DNA from 2 places in the Brevundimonas sp. SS2672 genome. Region 2 is predicted to be linked to the other one. Evidence: predicted binding sites of a transcription regulator. Region 2 holds the regulator's gene; the other holds the start of a gene.
The links. Region 2 encodes HrcA, which represses chaperone genes, less so after heat shock. Its sites were predicted from a motif close to GTTAGCANTCNNNNNNNNNGANTGCTAAC; they were not measured.
Positions count from the first base shown of each region.

Region 1 (6,323 bases), 180 kb from region 2:
TTCCGAGCCCAGCGGCAGGACGAGGGAGCCCGATGGCGAAGCGGCGGCGGCGAAGGTCACGGCGCGCGCCTGTGCGGGCGCAGCGCGCGCGGGCCAGTCGGCGCGCTCGGCGGTCGACGCCGCGCGGCGCGCTTGGGCCTCAGCCGGAACGGCGACGCTCAGACCGGCGGCGGCGATCAGCGCGGCTGCGGCGAAGGACGGAATACGGGTGGTGCGGCGCATCGATCAGGGCCCCCTCTGTGACGATGAAGGCGCCTTTATGGGCGGTCGTATCGCGCCGGGGCAACTGTTCCGCCGGCTGAAGGGAACCGGGCGCGACGCCTTGTCGCGCTTGTCGCGCGCTTGGGGTCGCGCCCGGCGGAACGGCGGCCGTCAGCAGGCCGCCCGACGCGGGGGCGCCGAGCAGGGTCGGGCCCTGAGGCGGACTTCGCCGGTCTCTCGGCGTGAAAGGCGGCGCGCGTCGAGCAGGGCGCCGATCCAGCCCCACGCGGGTTCCTTATGAGTGCGGTAGATGTGGTCCATGACTTCGTCCTCCTTTCTGAGAGGGTCAGGATGGCGCATGGTGCGCCGGGTCACAAACGAGACGATGACGCCGATTCATAAGGCTGACTTATGTCTGATCCTCTTTCCCGTATTCCGGTCGACGCTCTTCGCGTGTTCGAGGCGACGGCGCGCCTGCTCAGCTTCACCCGCGCGGCCGAGGCTCTCGGCATGAGCCAGGCGGCGGTCAGCTGGCGCATCCGCGACCTGGAGCAACGACTCGAGCGGCCCCTGTTCACGCGCGGCACGCGGCAGGTGGCCCTGACGCCCGAGGGCGAGCGACTGGCTACGGCCGCGACCGAGGCGATGACCTTGCTGAGGCGGGCGGTGGCCGAGGTGGTTGAGGCGGACCAGGGCGTATTGGCCGTCACGACGCTGCAGACCATGGCGACCCAATGGCTGGCGACGCGGCTGGGCGCGTTCCAGTTGGCCAATCCCGACCTGGCCGTGCGGGTCGACACCAGTTCCATACTGTCCAATCTGGGCGCGGACGGGCTGGACGTGGCCTTGCGCTTCGGCTCGGGCCGGTGGCCGGGACTGGAAAGCCGCTTTCTGATGCCGGCCGTCTTCACGCCGGTCTGCACTCCGGTCCTGCGCGACCGGCTGGGGCTGAAATCGCCTGCCGATCTGAAGCGGGCCCATCTGATCGGAGAGCCCCGCGAATGGGCCGCATGGTTCGCCGCCGCCGCCGTGGCGCCCGCTGACGCCGGAGCGCCGCCCAGGCTGACCGCCGACAATCAGGCGATGGAGGTGGCGGCGGCTCTGGGCGATCAGGGCGTGGCCCTGGGCTCGCCCATCCTTTACGGCCGCGAGCTGGAGCGCGGCCTGCTGGTCCGGCCGTTCCATCAGACCGTCGCCCTGGCCGAGGGCTATTGGCTCTGTTACCCGTCGGGCCGACGCCTGGTCCCCAAGATCGCCCGCTTCCGTGACTGGATTCTGGACACGGCTCGCGCCGACCCGGCGGTGGTCGAAGGCGCGCGGCTGGCGGGACGCGAGGTGGGTGAAGGAGGCGCGTAACCCCTTCTCCCCTTGTGGGAGAAGGTGGCAGGCGAAGCCTGACGGATGAGGGGCCTTGCGACGCGACCTCTGAAGCCATCCCATGATCAGACGCCGCGACCATACTCGAGAAAGCGGCGCTCACACCCCTCATCCGAGCGCCTCCGGCGCCCACCTTCTCCCACAAGGGGAAAAGGAAAGAAGAAAGGGCGGGACCTTTCGATCCCGCCCCTCCGTTGTCTGAGCTTTGAGTTGCCGGACTTCCTTAGAAGTCCATGCCGCCCATACCGCCCATGCCGCCCATGTCGGGGGCGCCGCCGGCCGAGGCCTTCTTCGGCGCATCGGCGATGGCGGCTTCGGTCGTGATCATGATGCCCGCGACCGAACCGGCCGAGGCCAGAGCCGAGCGGACGACCTTGGCCGGGTCGATGACGCCCATTTCCACCAGGTCGCCATACTGTTCCGTCTGGGCGTTGAAGCCGAACTCGGCCTTGGCCGATTCCAGCACCTTGCCGACCACGATCGAGCCTTCGACGCCCGAGTTTTCCGAGATCTGACGGATCGGAGCCTGCAGGGCGCGGCGGACGATGTTGACGCCGGCGTTCTGATCGGCGTTGTCGCCCTTCAGACCGTCCAGCACCTTGGAGGCCTTCAGCAGGGCCACGCCGCCGCCCGGGACGATGCCTTCATCGGCAGCGGCGCGGGTCGCGTTCAGGGCGTCGTCGACGCGGTCCTTCTTTTCCTTCACTTCGACTTCGGTCGAGCCGCCGACGCGCAGGACGGCGACGCCGCCGGCCAGCTTGGCCAGACGTTCCTGCAGCTTCTCACGGTCGTAGTCCGAGGTGGTGTCCTCGATCTGGCGCTTGATCTGGCCCACGCGGGCCTCGATGCCGTCCTTCTCGCCCGAACCTTCGACGATGGTGGTGTCGTCCTTGGTGATCTGGACCTTCTTGGCCTTGCCGAGCATGTCGAGCGTGACCGTTTCCAGCTTGATGCCGAGGTCTTCCGAGATGACCTGGCCGCCCGTCAGGATGGCGATGTCTTCCAGCATGGCCTTGCGGCGATCGCCGAAGCCCGGAGCCTTGACGGCGGCGACGCGCAGGCCGCCGCGCAGCTTGTTGACGACCAGGGTCGCCAGGGCTTCGCCTTCGATGTCCTCGGCGATGATCAGCAGGGGACGGCCCGACTGAACCACGGCTTCCAGCACCGGCAGCATCGGCTGCAGCGAGGTCAGCTTCTTCTCGTGGAGCAGGATGAGCGGCTCTTCGAGGGAGACCTCCATCTTGTCCGGGTTGGTGATGAAGTAGGGCGACAGATAGCCGCGGTCAAACTGCATGCCTTCGACGATGTCGACGGTGGTTTCGGCGGTCTTGGCTTCTTCGACGGTGATGACGCCTTCGTTGCCGACCTTGGCCATGGCCTGGGCGATCAGGTCGCCGATTTCAGCGTCGCCGTTGGCCGAGATGGTGCCGACCTGGGCGATTTCCGAGTTGTTGGAGACCGGCTTGGAGTTCGATTTGATCTCTTCCAGCACCGCTTCGACAGCCTTGTCGATGCCGCGCTTCAGGTCCATCGGGTTCATGCCGGCGGCCACGGCCTTCAGGCCTTCCTGAACGATGGCCTGAGCCAGGACGGTGGCGGTGGTGGTGCCGTCGCCCGCCTTGTCGTTCGCCTTGGAAGCGACTTCGCGGATCATCTGGGCGCCCATGTTCTCGAAGGCGTCTTCCAGCTCGATTTCCTTGGCCACCGAGACGCCGTCCTTGGTCGAGCGCGGGGCGCCGAAGGACTTCTGGATCACGACGTTGCGGCCCTTCGGACCCAGGGTCACCTTGACGGCGTCAGCCAGGACGTTGACGCCCTTCAGCATCTTGTCGCGAGCGTCGGTGTTGAACTTTACGATTTTAGCGGCCATGCGGGCTGCTCCTATCTATAAGATTTTACGTTAGAATTCCGGAAACCCAGGACGCGTCTTACGACAGCACGCCCAGGACGTCGGATTCCTTCATGATGATCAGGTCTTCACCGTCGATCTTCACTTCGCTGCCCGACCACTTGCCGAACAGGACGCGGTCGCCGGCCTTCAGTTCCAGGGCGACGAACTTGCCGTCTTCGTCACGGACGCCGGGGCCCACGGCGACGACTTCGCCTTCCTGGGGCTTTTCCTTGGCCGTATCGGGGATGATGATCCCGCCCTTGGTCTTGGATTCTTCTTCAACGCGCTTGACCAGCACGCGGTCGCCGAGCGGACGAAACGCCATCTGAGTAACTCCCGTTAGGATGTTGGTTCCAGCCCTCGGAGCCCACGACTTTGGCAGTCGCCCTCCCCGAGTGCTAACGACCGGGGAGTTAGGCAGGGGGCGGGGGGCGTCAAGGGCGAGGCGGACTGAAATTCGGCGCCTTGATGAAGCGAAAATGAACGGGCGCCCCCGGGGTCGTTCAGACAGGCTTCGCTAAAGAGGGGACAACGGATCAACCGGCTTTCGAAAGGAGCCCGCCATGAAGACCCTGTTCAAGATCGGCGCCGGCGCTATCGCCCCTGCTCTGGTTGTGACGATGCTGGCCACGACTCCGGCCGCGGCCCAGAACTATCGCGACCGCGATCGCGACAATACCGGCCGTGACGCCGTCCTTGGCGCTGTCGTCGGCGGCGTGGCCGGCGCCCTGATCGGCCAGGGCGACGGACGTTATGTCGCGGGCGGCGCCCTGGCGGGTGCGGCCCTCGGCGCGGCCTCGTCCTCGAGCAACGACGACTGCAGCTATTACCGCGGCGGTCGCTGCTACCGGAACCAGGGCCACTGGGAGCGCGAACACGGCATCAACAGCCGCGACGGCTATTACAACGGCCGTTACGAGCGCAACAACGGCCGCTATTACCGCGACGGTCGTTACTGGCGGAACCACGGCGAGTGGCGCAGCTATCAGAACCGCCGCGACCGCGACTACCGCTATGACCGCCGCTGGTAGGCGAACGGCGAGATGAAGAAAGGCCCGGTTTCGCGACCGGGCCTTTTTCATGGAGGATTCAGTCGAATTGAGCTTTGCGCGCCTTGCCGATCAAGCCCAGGTGAGTGACCTCGAAGGCTTGCGGAGACTTCAGGCCATAGCCGAGCGCACGATCGAAGCCGATATGCGCCAGCCAGATCAGGCTGAGCGGGATCGCCGACGGCGCGGAGATCAGCAGGCCCGCGCCGGCCAGCAGCAGCGGACCGATCAGGCTGTGCGCCAGATTATAGCTCCAGGCCCCGACGCGCGGCCCGGCCAGATAGCCGGCGAAGGATAGGTCCGGCGCCAGGAAGAGAATGGCGAACAACCCCCAACCTCCGCCCTCCTGGCCGAAACGCCCATAGGCCAGGGCGGAGAGGGCGAGCAGGGCCAGACCCTCGAGCCTCTGCCAGGCGGGGGCGACGACGGTCACGCCGTCAATCGTCGCAGCAGGTCGGCTGTCGAAGGGTCGAGGCCCGAGGACGGCGCGCCGGCTTCGACGTCCTTCAGCACGGCCTTGGCCAGGGCCTTGCCGAGCTCCACCCCCCATTGATCGAAACTGTTGATGTCCCACAGGACGCCTTCGACGAAAGTCTTGTGCTCATAAAGGGCGATCAGGGCGCCGAGGGAGCGGGGCGTCAGCGCTTCCATCAGGATGGCCGTCGACGGGCGGTCGCCGGGGAAGGTCTTATGCGGCGCCAGACGGTCGGCCTCGGCCTCGGATGCGCCCGAGGCGAGCAGTTCGGCGCGAGCCTGGCCCTCGGTCTTGCCCTGCATCAGGGCCTGGGCCTGGGCCAGGGCGTTGGCCCAAAGCGGCGTCGCGGTCGCGTCCTCGCAGGTACGGCCGACGATGACGAAGTCGAGGGGAACGACCTGCGGTCCCTGATGCAACTGCTGGAAGAAGGCGTGTTGGCCGTTGGAGCCGGGTTCGCCGAAAACGACGGGACAGGTTTGGCGACCGACGGGCGAGCCGTCGCGGCGCACCCGCTTGCCGTTCGACTCCATCTCCAACTGCTGCAGGAAGGCGGGCAGGCGACGCAGGGCGTGGGCGTAGGGCGCGACGCTGCGCGCCGGGCGGTTCAGGCCGTCCACATTGTAGATGTCGGCCAGAGCCATGAGCACCGGCCCGTTCCTCTCCAGCGGCGCCTCGAGGAAATGCCGGTCCAGTGCGGCGGCGCCGTCGAGGAATTCCTGGAACGCCTCCCAGCCCAGGCCGATGACGCAGGACAGGCTGACCGCCGACCACAGGGAATAGCGGCCGCCGACCCAGTCCCTGAAGGCGAAGGTGCGGCCGCATCCGAAGGCCGTCGCCTTGTCCGGCGCGGCGGTCACGCCGATGAAGTGTCTGGCCATCCCCTCGGCGGGCAGGGCGGCGGCCAGCCACGCCTTGGCGGCCTCGGCGTTGGTCAGGGTTTCCTGGGTGGTGAAGGTCTTGGAGACGACGACGACCAGGGTCGTCTCGGGCTCCAGTCCGATCAGGGCCTCGGCCATGTCGCGCGGATCGATGTTGGCGACGAAGCGCAGGTCGATGGCCGGATCAAGCGGGCGCAGGGCGTCCCAGATCAGTCGAGGACCCAGATCAGAGCCGCCGATGCCGATATGGAGCACCGTCCGGATGGCGCGCCCGGTCGCGCCTGTCTCATTTCCGGACCGCACCGCTTCGGCATAGGTCTTCATTTCGGCGCGAACGGCCTCGACCTCGGCCGAGACCGGCTCGCCCAGGGCGTGGAAGTCCGCGCCGTTCGCCGCGCGTAGGGCCGGGTGCAGCACTGCACGGCCCTCGGTCAGATTGACGGCCTCGCCGT
Region 1 covers NZ_CM184201.1:2,997,454-3,003,776, reverse strand. Annotated here, with positions in the region: gene AC52GN_RS15080 (leucyl aminopeptidase family protein) at 1-222, opposite strand, end outside; gene AC52GN_RS15075 (LysR substrate-binding domain-containing protein) at 613-1,557, shown strand; gene groL (chaperonin GroEL) at 1,802-3,448, opposite strand; gene groES (co-chaperone GroES) at 3,507-3,794, opposite strand; gene AC52GN_RS15060 (YMGG-like glycine zipper-containing protein) at 4,033-4,500, shown strand; gene AC52GN_RS15055 (DUF4260 domain-containing protein) at 4,559-4,951, opposite strand; gene pgi (glucose-6-phosphate isomerase) at 4,948-6,323, opposite strand, start outside.
Region 1: groES (co-chaperone GroES) is a predicted target of HrcA. The motif match lies at 3,844-3,872, and genes of this name have one in related genera.

Region 2 (6,323 bases):
TCCACGTGTCCCAGATCGCTCTGGAGCGCGTCGCCAACCCGGCCGACGTCCTGTCGGAAGGCCAGGAGGTCAAGGTCAAGTTCCTGGGCTTCGACGATCGCGGCAAGACCAAGCTGTCGATGAAGGTCGTTGATCAGGAGACCGGCGAGGACATCACCGACAAGATCAACGCCGAACGCGCTGAACGCGGTGAAGCCCCGCTGTCGGAAGACACCGGCGGCCGTCCCAAGGGCGACCGTAACGGCGGCGACCGCGGCCGTCGCCGTCGCGACTAAGCCTCGGCGTCATCGCTGAGATGAAGAAGGCCCCGGCGGAACGATCCGCCGGGGTTTTTTCTTGGGCGCTATGAAACCCTCTCCCGGCGGGAGAGGGCTTGAGCGCACGAGAGCGTAGCGATCGTTCTTTGCGCGAAAGGGTGAGGGGCTTGTCCTGTCCGTCGGCGTCAGCCGTCGCGCCACGGCCTGCGGCCGACTTCACCCGCGAACCCTCACCCTTTCGCCTTAGCCAATCACCTTCGGCTCTTGGAGGCTCAAGCCCTCTCCCATCGGGAGAGGGTGGCTAGTTGGCGCACTCTTTCGGCGGGGTTTCGCCGTCGCGGGTCCACATCGCGCAACTGCGATCGATCTCGCCCTGGATCAGGTCGCAGGGATTGGCGGCGTTGCAAGGCGGGCGTGTCGCGGGACTGACGGCGATGCAGCGCTGAACCAGGCGGGCGGAGGCCGCTTCGCCCAGGGTCTCAAGGCAGGGGCGTTCGTCGAGCGGAACCGGCTGAGGCGCCATGTCCGGGCCTTCGGGCAGGCGGGCCTCGGGCTCGCGGGCCGGAGAAGGCGATGGCGTGGAGGCTGGGGCTGACGCCGCCGGTTCAGGACGCGGCTGGCAGGCGGCGAGCAGGCCGCCGAGGATCAGGCAGGCCAGAAGGGGCGGTCGGGTCATGCGGGGCTCCGGATCGGGGTTCGCCTATGCAACGACGATGGTCCCGATCCGGCTCCGCGAAAAGCCTTATCGGCGGGCGGCCTCGACGGCGGCGCGCTGCAGAGCGAACAGTTCGGTGCAGCCGATTTCCGCCAGTTCGAACAGGCGGTCGAACTCGGCCCGGCTGAAGCCGCGCTTCTCGCCGGTAGCCTGGATCTCGACGATCTGGCCCGCGCCGGTCAGGACGAAGTTGGAATCGGCCTCGGCGGTGGAGTCCTCCTCATAGTCGAGGTCCAGCACCGGCAGGTCGTTGAACACGCCGCAGGACACGGCCGCCACCTGATCCAGGATGGGGTCGGTCGTCAGCACGCCCTCGTCCTTAAGGTAGTTGAGCGCCGAAGCCATCGCCACCCAGGCGCCGGTGATGGAGGCGGTGCGTGTGCCGCCGTCGGCCTGGATCACGTCGCAGTCGATCAGCACCTGACGCTCGCCCAGCGCCTTCAGGTCGACCACGGCGCGCAAGCTGCGGCCGATCAGGCGCTGGATTTCCTGGGTGCGGCCCGACTGCTTGCCGGCGGCGGCTTCGCGGCGGCCGCGCGTGTGGGTGGCGCGGGGCAACATGCCGTATTCGGCCGTGACCCAGCCCTGGCCGCTGTTGCGCATCCAGCCCGGCACCTTCTCCTCGATCGAGGCCGTCACCAGCACCTTGGTGTGGCCGAAGGACACCAGGCAGGAGCCCTCGGCGTAGCGGTTGACGCCGGTTTCCAGCGTGACGGTGCGGAGTTGTTCGGGGGTGCGTTCGGACGGGCGCATGGGAATTCCTTGGAAGCGGGATGGCGCGTGCTTATCCTGAAACCATGAGCCTGTCCCGCCCTGACCCGTCTGTCGTGCGTCTTCGTCCGGCCGTGGCCGCCGACGCCGCGATCCTGATGCGCTGGGACAAGGCGCCGCATGTCGTCGCCTGCCTGACCGACGACCCCGACCATCATGAGGCGGCCGACTGGGACGGGGAGCTGGCCGCGCAGTCCGACGTCTTCCGCTACTTCATCGCCGAGGTCGACGGCCGTCCGATCGGGGCCATGCTGGATATCGACCCGGCGGACGAGCCCAACGGCTACTGGGGCGAGATCGAGCCGAACCTGCGCGCTCTCGATATCTGGATCGGCGAGGCCGACGCCCTGAACCGGGGCCATGGCACGCAGATGATGACCCAGGCGCTGGACGCCTGTTTCGCCCGGCCGCTGGTCGAGGCGGTGGTGATCGATCCGCTCAACTCCAACGCCCAGGCGCATCGCTTCTATCAGCGGCTGGGCTTCCGGCCGGAGGGGCGGCGCGTCTTCAACGGGACGGACGACTGTCTGGTCCATCGCCTGACCCGCGCGGACTGGGCGGCGCGGAGGGCGGCGGCATGAGCCTGCTGCATCCCTCGCCGGGTCTGGCGACGCTGGACGCACGGGCGCGCGACATCTTCCGCCGGGTGGTCGAAACCTATCTGGAGACGGGCGAGCCGGTGGGGTCGCACACCCTGTCGCGCGCCGGGCTGGACCTGTCGCCCGCCTCGATCCGCAACACCATGCAGGCGCTGACGCAGGCGGGGCTGCTGGCCTCGCCGCACGCCTCGGCCGGGCGGGCGCCGACCCATGCGGGGCTGAGGCTGTTCGTGGACGGTCTCCTGGAAGTCGGCGACATCGGTCAGGAGGAGCGACGCGAGATCGACGCCCGGCTGGCGGTGATGGGCGCCAAGGGCGGCGGCCGCAACGTGGAGGAGGCGCTGGATGCGGCCTCGTCCCTGCTGTCGGGCCTGGCGGGCGGGGCGGGCATCGTCGCCAGCCCGGTGCGCGAGGCCGGGGTGCGCCATGTCGAGTTCGTGGCCCTGGGCGGGGGGCAGGCGCTGGCGGTGCTGGTAGCCGACGACGGGGTGGTCGAGAACCGGCTGATGAACCTGGCGCCCGGCGTGACGCCCTCGACCCTGCAGGAGGCGTCGAACTTTCTGAGCGCCCGGTTGAAGGGGCGCCCGCTGGCCGAGGCTCGGCATGAGATGAAGGCCGAGATGGAGGCCGCGCGGCGTGATCTGGACGCTGCCGCCGCCCGCCTCGTCGAGGACGGGCTGGCAGCCTGGAGCGGAGGCGCGGGCGGCGGGGGCCACGACCGCAACCTGATCGTGCGCGGGCGCGGCAATCTGTTGCAGGACGCCCGCGCGGCCGAGGATCTGGAGCGGGTGCGCGTCCTGTTCGACGATCTGGAGCAGAAGGAACAGCTGATCGGCCTGCTGGACGACGTCGGCGCAGCCCAGGGCGTGCGCATCTATATCGGCGCGGAAACACGACTCTTTTCGCTTTCGGGTTCCGCCGTGATCGCGGCGCCCTATATGTCGGGCCGGCAGCGGGTGCTGGGCGCCATCGGCGTCATCGGGCCCGCGCGGTTGAACTACGCCCGTGTCATACCGTTGGTGGACTATACCGCCCGGGTGCTGGGCCGGATTCTGGACGGACAAGAGACGTGAACGACATCAACGACGAGACCCGGGACCAACTCGAGCAGGACATCCACGAGGGCGAGGGTGCGCCTGAAGGCGATGAAAACGCCGTGGTCGACGCCCTGATCGCGGAGCGCGACCAGTGGAAGGACCGCGCCCTGCGGGCCGTGGCCGAGGCCGAGAACGTCAAGCGCCGCGCCGAGACGCAGCAGAACGACGCCCGCGCCTACGCTATCCAGCGCTTCGCCAAGGATCTTCTGGGCGTGGCTGACACCCTGGAGCGCGGCCTGGCGGCGGCGCCCAAGGATGCGGACGGTCCGGCGGCGGCCATGGTCACGGGGCTGGAGCTGACGCAGAAGTCCCTGCTGTCGGCCTTCGAAGCCAACGGCCTGACCCGCGTCGATCCGGCGCCGGGCGACGCCTTCGATCCGCACCTGCATCAGGCGATGATGGAGCAGCCGTCGGACACCGTGCCGGGCGGCGCCGTCATCCAGACGCTGCAGCCGGGCTACGCCCTGTTCGGCCGCACCGTGCGCGCGGCCATGGTGGTGGTCGCGGCCAAGGGCTCGGGCCCGGCGGCCGGCGGCGCCTACGCCGATTCGAACACGACCGGCGGGAATTTCGACGCCAAGGCCTGAGGCTTTCGCGCGCTGAAACGACGACGGCCCGGCGCAGACGCGTCGGGCCGTTTTCCTTTGCCTATAGTGCCGCTCATCCCGGCGGACGCCGGGATCCAGTGAGAGCTTCCCGCACCGCGCTTGCGGCCAAAGGACTGGGCCCCGGCGGACGCCGGGGTGAGCGGGTGGAGAGGTCAGCTCTTCAATCTCGAGCCGAACAGTTCGAGCAACCGTCGCCAGCCGTCCTTCGCGTCCGCCTCGCGATAGGAGGCGCGATAGTCGGCGTGGAAGCCGTGCGGGGCGTCGTCATAGAGGATGATCTGGCTGTCGGTACGGCCCGCCGCGGCCAGGGCGTCGGTCATCGCCTTGACCGTATCATTGGGAATGCCGCCGTCCTGGCCGCCGTAAAGGCCCAGCACCGGCGCCTTGAGTTCGCCCGCCAGGTCGATGGGCCAGGGGCGGCCCGCCGTCTTCTGTTCTTCGGTGGCGTTGGCGGCGGGGGACAGGCGGCCGTACCAGGCGACCCCGGCGTCCAGCGTCGGGAAGCGGGCCATGGCCTGCCACACCACCTTGCCGCCCCAGCAGAAGCCGGTGATCCCGACCTTGTCGGCCTTGGCCCAGGACTGGGCGCCGATCCAGTCCAGCGTAGCGCCGATGTCGCCCATCACCTGGTCGTAGCCGGCGGCGGCGACGATGCGCTGGATCGCCTGCATGTCGCTGAGCGGGGCGGGATCCTGGACGCGGACGAAGAAGGCGGGCGCGATCGCCGCATAACCCGCCTTGGCCAGACGGCGGCAGACGTCGCGGATGTATTCGTGCACGCCGAAGATCTCGGACACGACGATGACGATGGGGAAGGGGCCGGCGCCTTCGGGCCGGGCGACATAGGCGGGCAGGGCGAAGCCGTCGGGCGCCGGATAGGCAGCGTCCTGCGCGATCAGGCCCGCCGCGTCGGTGGCGATGGGCTGGGCCGACTGGCTGAGGGCGGCGGGGGCGTAGGCGGCGAAGAACAGCCCGCCCGCCGTCGCCACGCCCAGGCTGCGGCGGCTGGGGGCGATCTGGTCGAGGCTCAGGCCCTCGGGCCGGGTGATCAGGGTCATCTCGGGTCTCCGGGTCGGCGCTGTGGAAGCGACGACAGTGCCTCGGCTTTCCCCGTCCCGTCGAGTCTTTCCGGCCAACCGGCCCTCGTCAGCCCGCGACCCGCAGCGTCAGGTTGACCCGCCCGCCGCCGGGCAGCAGCCGCGACGAACCGGTCAGCAGCCGGTCGATCCCGTGGCGCGCCAGCCGCGCCGGGCCGGTCAGGGCGCAGACGTCGCCGGAGGCCAGGCGCACGCTGGCGGTCGCGCCGCCTTCGGCCGGGCCGATGCGGAACACCGCCGTGTCGCCCAGGGAGATCGACAGCACCGGCGCCGTCAGGTCGCGCTCGTCCCGGTCCTGGTGCAGGCCCATCTTCGCCGCGTCCTGATAGAGGTTGACCAGGCAGGCGTCGGGCGGGCCCGGCCAGCCGGTCAGGGCGTCCCACAGGCTCAACAGCCGGGCCGGAATGGCGGGCCACGGCGCGCCGGTCGCCGGGTGGGTCGGCTGGTAGCGATAGCCCTGACGGTCCGACACCCAGCCCAGGGCGCCGAAATTGCTCATCCGCACCGAAAAGGGCCGCCCGCCCGGGGTGAGCGGGCGATAGAGGGGCGCCGTCTCCAGCCCCTGCCGCACCTCGGCCAGCAATGCGGCCTGTTCTGCGCCGTCCAGCAGGCCGGGCCACAGGCGAAACCCGGGCAGGGCGGTCGGGGCTTCCCTCGGTCTTTCTTTGGACGCTTGCGGATCGTTTGGCGGGAACATCGGCCGAATTTAGCGGCGCCGCGCCGTCTTGTCCGCCATAAGGCGCGGAATCGGTGCGGAACCGGGCGGAAGGCCTTGCAGCCCCTGCGGTCTTTCCCATATCCGAGCCAATCCGGCGATAACCCCCTTTTCGTTAGGGGTTTGTCCGCCGACCCCATCCACCGCCGAACCGGGCGTCGTCCGGCGAGGCACAATCTCAAAAGCCCAACTGGGGGCGGTCACGCGCGGCGCTTGATGTTACGAGGCCGCCGCATCGCCCGCCGCAAGGAGTGAAAAAGACAAGCCCATGGCCAAGATCATCGGCATCGACCTCGGCACGACCAACTCGTGCGTCGCCGTCATGGACGGCAAGAACCCCAAGGTCATCGAGAACGCCGAAGGCGCCCGCACCACCCCGTCGGTGGTCGCCATTCAGGACGGCGGCGAAATCCTCGTCGGCCAGCCGGCGCGCCGTCAGGCGGTGACCAACCCCGCCAACACCT
Region 2 covers NZ_CM184201.1:3,178,786-3,185,108, forward strand. Annotated here, with positions in the region: gene pnp (polyribonucleotide nucleotidyltransferase) at 1-275, shown strand, start outside; gene AC52GN_RS15960 (hypothetical protein) at 559-933, opposite strand; gene rph (ribonuclease PH) at 1,000-1,725, opposite strand; gene AC52GN_RS15970 (GNAT family N-acetyltransferase) at 1,770-2,324, shown strand; gene hrcA (heat-inducible transcriptional repressor HrcA) at 2,321-3,415, shown strand; gene grpE (nucleotide exchange factor GrpE) at 3,412-4,026, shown strand; gene AC52GN_RS15985 (dienelactone hydrolase family protein) at 4,200-5,105, opposite strand; gene AC52GN_RS15990 (alpha-ketoglutarate-dependent dioxygenase AlkB) at 5,194-5,841, opposite strand; gene dnaK (molecular chaperone DnaK) at 6,128-6,323, shown strand, end outside.